Linked DNA regions of Paraflavitalea devenefica. The protein of the gene in region 2 interacts with the protein of the main gene of each other region in a pairwise test. Links are inferred from orthologs where the notes say so. Each region holds a gene or a part of one and is shown on either strand. Other genes may lie near its edges.

Region 1 (3,015 bases), on a different replicon or contig from region 2:
GGCAGTTACGCCACCGGGGGAAGATTCCGTAACGGAAACGCTCGACACGCTGTTATCTGCAGAAGCGATCCAATCGTTCAGCACTTCCGGCTTTTCCGGTTATGCCAAAAAGAAGGCGGCGGGTTTTGACTGGAGCAAGTTCAGGATGGTAAGCTCCTGGCAGGAAGACTCCATGCTGGTAGCTGCTTTTACGCCGGATAAAGATTATTTTGCTTCTTATGGCCCCTTTCTCAAATATTCACCCGACAGCTCCCTATTTATTGACCTGGACAGTTATAATATTGATATCACGAAAGATAGCAAGGGGCGCCTGATTGGCCATGAAATAGGGCCCGATTGCGAGGTAAGCCTGGTAGATGTAGACGACAAAACAAAAACGCGCCTGGTATTCCTGGGGCCGGGCGGTTCCATAGAAGATGCTACGTGGCTGGACAATAATACCCTGGTGCTGATGGGTGTACAGGAAAATGAAAAAGGCGCTAAAACAGCCACACTATGGCGTTTCCATATACCTACCAAAACCTATTATCTCTACGAAATCCCGGATACTACGGTAGCTGGCCCGCTCATGGGTTACTGGAGAACAGAGCGGTTAAAGAATGTGGAGATTAAATAACACGAATCAGAACGAATTACCCGAAATAAAAAGACCCCGCACTCAGCGGGGTCTATTATTTTAAGGCTTCGAGAAGCTCTGACATTACAATTATCCATTCATGCTGGCCAGGAATTCCTGGTTGTCCTTGGTGCCACGCATACGGCGCAGCAGCTCATGCATGGCTTCTTCCGTATTCATATCTGTGAGATATACACGGAGCAGGTTCATACGCTGGAGCACCTCTTTTTCCAGCAGCAGGTCGTCACGGCGGGTAGAAGAAGCTACCAGGTCAATAGCCGGGAAGATCCTCCTGTTGGCCAGGCGACGGTCCAGTTGCAATTCCATATTACCGGTACCTTTAAATTCCTCAAAGATCACTTCATCCATTTTAGAGCCGGTATCAATAAGGGCCGTAGCCAGGATGGTCAGAGAACCGCCATTTTCAATTTTACGGGCAGCGCCAAAGAATTGTTTGGGCTTCTGCATGGCATTGGCTTCCACACCACCGGAAAGTACTTTACCGGAAGCAGGCGCCACCGTATTGTGGGCACGGGCCAGACGGGTGATGGAATCGAGCAGGATCACTACATCGTGACCGCACTCTACCAGGCGCTTGGCTTTCTGCAAAGCGATGGTAGATACTTTTACGTGCTTTTCAGCAGGCTCATCGAAGGTGGAAGCAATTACTTCTGCTTTCACACTACGTTCCATATCAGTAACTTCCTCAGGGCGCTCATCTACCAGGACTACCATGAGATAGCATTCCGGGTGGTTGGCGGCGATGGCGTTGGCCACTTCCTTCAGCAATACTGTTTTACCTGTTTTAGGTTGCGCCACGATCAATCCACGCTGTCCTTTACCAATGGGTGTGAACAGGTCCATGATACGGGTGCTGTAAGCATTGGGTGCTGTGAAGATGTTCAGCTTCTCATATGGGAATAAAGGCGTGAGGTAATCAAAAGGAACCCTGTCACGCACATCTTCCGGCGCTTTACCATTGATGGTTTCCACTTTCAATAAGGCAAAGTATTTTTCGCCTTCCTTGGGAGGACGTACAGCGCCATATACGGTATCACCGGTTTTTAAACCAAACAGTTTTATCTGTGAAGGTGACACATAAATATCGTCGGGAGAAGAAAGGTAGTTGTAATCGGAAGAGCGCAGGAAACCATAACCGTCGGGCATCATTTCCAATACGCCTTCTGCGAGGATAACACCGTCAAACTCAATGTTGAAGGCTGTTTCACGATGACGGGGGTATGCCTTGTGTTGCTGGTCCTGACCGCCGCCATTGCCATTGGATGGCTGATCTTCGGGGCCACCTTCATCTTCCTGGGTCATTACATTGCCGGATTGCTGTTGGGCCGGCTGCATTGACCTTTCATCATCATCCTCATCATCTTCTTCCTCTTGTATGACCGGGGGCAGGTCCAGCACCTGTTGATCGTCGTCGGTTTTTTTGCGGGCGGCTTTTTTAGCTACTACTACCTTCTCAGCGGCTTTTTTCTTCGGCGCTTCTTTTTTAACTTCTTTTTTATTCTTCTCTTCGCCTGTACTCATCACATCTGCTTCTTCTGTAGCATTGGCGGTAGTGGTTTTTATAATGCGTTTGCGCTTGCCTTTATCTTCAGTTGATGCACCTTTTTCATCACTGGCCAGGACGGCTTGTTTGTCGAGGATTTTGTAGATGAGACCCTGCTTGTCGAGCTTCTTGGAGTTAGGAATTTTTAACTGCTCCGCTATATCAAGCAGTTCGGGAACGAGCATGTCGTTCAGTTGGAGAATATCATACATAACAAAACTTGAGAGTTTAACACTTGATCAGAAGACCAATCTTTGTGTGTGTTGAAAAAAAATCTTTGAATTGAGTTTATATTGAGTTGGAATGCACAAAAACTGATGAGTTAGCAGAGAATCGGGTATGACTTATCAGTCCTATTCCGGCACAATAATACATCAAATTTACAAAAAGCAAAAATTTTTGGCCCGCCGGGTAAGGCTTTCCTGTAATAAGTGGTAAAAAACAGCCCCTTTTTAGCGGGTATGCACTACCAGCTTCCCGTCTTCATAAAAGGGCAAAATATTCGCTATATCTTCTGTTAAACAATAGCGTATATCCTTTTCCAGCCCAAACCCGGTAAGGCGGTGATAATGGGAAGCGTTTTTGTCCCGCATGAAGCCATAAAGGTCTTTCTTAGCCTTTATATACATAGTTTCGGCCATCTGTGAAGAGTCACAATTGATGGAAAAATGGTCTTTTACCCGGTTGATGACTGCACCGGCAAAGAGCGTATCTTCAATGTTTACACGGTCTTTCCACGCTGCACATCCCAATATTACCGGCAACTGCTGATCCATGATGTAATCACATACCGCAGACAAGTTGGGGAAGGAACCCGTCACAATCTGCCCCGCTC
Region 2 (3,029 bases):
TAGGTTCTTTAGAACCACTTTGCAGCTTGGCAGCTTCCAATAACTGAACAGCAGCGGGAGGAGTCTTGATAACGAAGTCGAAAGACTTGTCGGAGTAAACAGTGATTAAAACAGGAAGCACTTTTCCTATTTTGTCTTGCGTACGGGCGTTGAACTGCTTACAGAATTCCATGATATTGATACCTTTGGAACCCAAGGCAGGTCCGATAGGAGGCGCCGGATTGGCCTGACCACCTTTTGCCTGTAGCTTTACGAAGCCGGTAATTTCTTTAGCCATTTTACTTTGATTTATTGGTTCAAACGACCTTTTTCGGCTGGATTGCCAATACTTGGTCTCCCAAATTCCTCTACCCCCGTATAGCGGGGACCATAAAGAACTTATAATTGGGGTCGCAAAGTTATGAAAAATATGGTAAAAACAAATCTTTTTCTGGTACCGTGGAAATGCCTCAAAGTTATGCCAGACAGGGGTTCCGGGCGCGTCTATTTTACCGTTAGCTGTATCTGATTCTGCAATTCGCACTGTTTTCTAATGGGCAAACTTCTTATGAATTTTTATTTTTTGAATTTTTCTACGTAGCTTTTGCATTGAATTGCAACTTGCTGCAATATATTTTCACGAACAACTCAAAAAATATATCACACTATGGCCAAAGCAAAGAAAAAAACAGCTAAAAAAGCTGCTCCTAAAAAGAAGGCTGCCCCCAAGAAAAAGGCAGCCAAAAAAGTAGCTAAAAAAGCACTGAAAAAAGTAACCAAGAAAAAAGCGGCTCCTAAAAAGAAAGCAGCTCCCAAGAAAAAGGCAGCTAAGAAGGCAGCTCCTAAAAAAGCAGCCAAAAAGGCCGTGAAGAAAGCTGCGAAAAAAGCTGCCAAGAAAGCACCTGCTAAAAAGGCGCCAGCCAAGAAAGCACCTGCGAAGAAAAAAGCAGCCAAGAAAAAATCAGCCCCTAAAAAAGTGATCGCTCCGGTAGTGGAAGCCCCGGCACCAGCTCCGGTGATTATTGACGAGCCTGTATATGATGAGCCTACACCAGTTATGGAGGAACCAACAACTGATGAGCCTGCAACAGGTGATGACGACGATAATCGTTAAGCTATCGCGGTAAAAATAAGTAAGCCTTCCTGTTGATGCCGGAAGGCTTTTTTATTTTGCACCATTGTGTGATAATAAAAAAGCCACCATATGCATGGTGGCTTTTAATCAGGTATGTGTTGTAGCAATATCAGCTTAGTTTTTCTACCTGCATGTAGTTGAGCTCAACAGGCGTAGAACGGCCGAATATTTTTACGGTTACTTTCAGTTTCTTCTTCTCATCGTTCACCTCTTCAATAATACCATTGAAGTCGTTGAATGGTCCTTCGATGATCTTGATGGTTTCACCAACGATGAATGGCTCGATCATGCTAACACCGCCGGCTTCTGCCATTTCATCCATTTTGCCGAGCATTTTATTGACTTCGGCTTTACGCAACGCAATGGGATTTTCCTTACCGAGGAAGTGGATCACACTGGTGGTATTTTTGATGGCTTCGCGCAAATCGTCGGACAGTTTTCCTTCTGTTACCTCGATCATCACGTAACCGGGATAGTAGTTCCTTTCCCGCATTACTTTTTTTCCGTTCTGTACTTTGTATACTTTCTCTACCGGAAGAAAAACCTGTTTTACAACCTCTCCCCATCCGCCACGGGAAATCTCTTTATCCAGGTACTCCTTCACCTTGCGCTCTTTTCCACTCACCACGCGGAGCACATACCATTTAGTTTCCTGTTGTTGAATAGTTTGATTTTCCATTATTTGAATAATGAATAGATAAAATTAAGGCCGGTTTGGGCAGCGAGGTCCATTACCCACACAAGGGCTGTAATGAGCAGGGTAGCCACCAGCACAATCATAGTAGATTGCTGCAGTTGCGCCCAGGTAGGCCAGGTTACTTTTTCCACCAACTCCTTGTACGATTCCTGGAAGTAGGTTGTTACTTTGTTCATATAAACAATTTGAAAATTTGAAGATTTGCTAATTTGAAAATGAAAAGACCGGCAAGCGCCATTTTCAAATTTTCAAACTAACTCATTCTCAAATTATTAGCACGGGCACTAGGATTCGAACCCAGATCAAAGGTTTTGGAGACCCGTATGCTACCGTTGCACCATGCCCGTGTATTCAATTTATCCCGATTTTGTAACCCTTTGTGTATAAGGGGCTTAAACGGGCTATGTAAAGAACTTCCTTTTTAGAACAAAGTACCTGAACCATAAGGTTCAGGTACTTTGCAAATATACGTCTAAGCTTTCATACTCAACCCCTAAAAGGGGAAAAGCAGTGCTTATTTTATGATATCAGTAACCTGACCGGCACCTACTGTACGGCCACCTTCACGGATAGCGAATTTCAGACCTTTCTCCATCGCGATGGGTTGGATCAGTTTCACAGTCAGTGAAGTGTTATCGCCAGGCATTACCATCTCAGTACCAGCAGGTAATTCAACCTCGCCAGTTACGTCGGTAGTACGGAAATAGAACTGAGGACGGTATTTGTTAAAGAACGGCGTGTGACGGCCACCTTCTTCTTTGCTCAGTACGTAAACTTCGCCTTTGAATTCAGTGTGCGGAGTGATAGAACCTGGTTTTACCAGTACCATTCCACGACGAATTTGGTTCTTTTCAATACCACGTAACAGCAGACCAGCGTTGTCACCAGCTTCACCCTGATCCAGGAGTTTGCGGAACATTTCCACACCTGTTACAGTAGAAGACAGGGGAGCATCCATCAGACCTACGATCTCGATGGCTTCACCTACTTTAATACGACCACGCTCGATACGACCAGTAGCAACAGTACCACGACCAGTGATGGAGAATACGTCTTCCACACTCATCAGGAACGGCTGATCAACAGGACGGGGAGGCAGCGGGATGTAAGTATCAACAGCTTCCATCAGCTCGTCGATAGCTTTTACCCATTTTTCTTCACCAGCCAGAGCGCCGGTAGCAGAACCTTTTATGATAGGTGTATTATCTCCGTCGAAAC

What was found. The genes of interacting proteins can lie anywhere in the genome.
Region 1: the proteins of nusG (region 2) and rho interact in binary tests that used the Escherichia coli proteins (3 or more experiments, as listed by UniProt). The link is inferred for Paraflavitalea devenefica from one-to-one orthologs.

Annotation. Positions count from the first base shown.
Region 1 is NZ_JAARML010000001.1:1,418,189-1,421,203, reverse strand. What follows is about bases 50-2,989. They hold rho (transcription termination factor Rho), read right to left. Parts: upstream 2,393-2,989; coding sequence 707-2,392; downstream 50-706. Other genes in these bases: HB364_RS05780 (2-phosphosulfolactate phosphatase), read right to left, coding at 2,633-2,989; HB364_RS05790 (hypothetical protein), read left to right, coding at 50-616. In the rest of the region: more of HB364_RS05790, read left to right, coding at 1-49; more of HB364_RS05780, read right to left, coding at 2,990-3,015. UniProt on the Escherichia coli protein: Facilitates transcription termination by a mechanism that involves Rho binding to the nascent RNA, activation of Rho's RNA-dependent ATPase activity, and release of the mRNA from the DNA template.
Region 2 is NZ_JAARML010000003.1:582,502-585,530, reverse strand. Bases 9-2,962 are described here. They hold nusG (transcription termination/antitermination protein NusG), read right to left. Parts: upstream 1,794-2,962; coding sequence 1,224-1,793; downstream 9-1,223. Other genes in these bases: tuf (elongation factor Tu), read right to left, coding at 2,326-2,962; secE (preprotein translocase subunit SecE), read right to left, coding at 1,793-1,987; HB364_RS32945 (hypothetical protein), read left to right, coding at 647-1,093; rplK (50S ribosomal protein L11), read right to left, coding at 9-277. In the rest of the region: more of rplK, read right to left, coding at 1-8; more of tuf, read right to left, coding at 2,963-3,029. UniProt on the Escherichia coli protein: Part of the processive rRNA transcription and antitermination complex (rrnTAC). The complex forms an RNA-chaperone ring around the RNA exit tunnel of RNA polymerase (RNAP).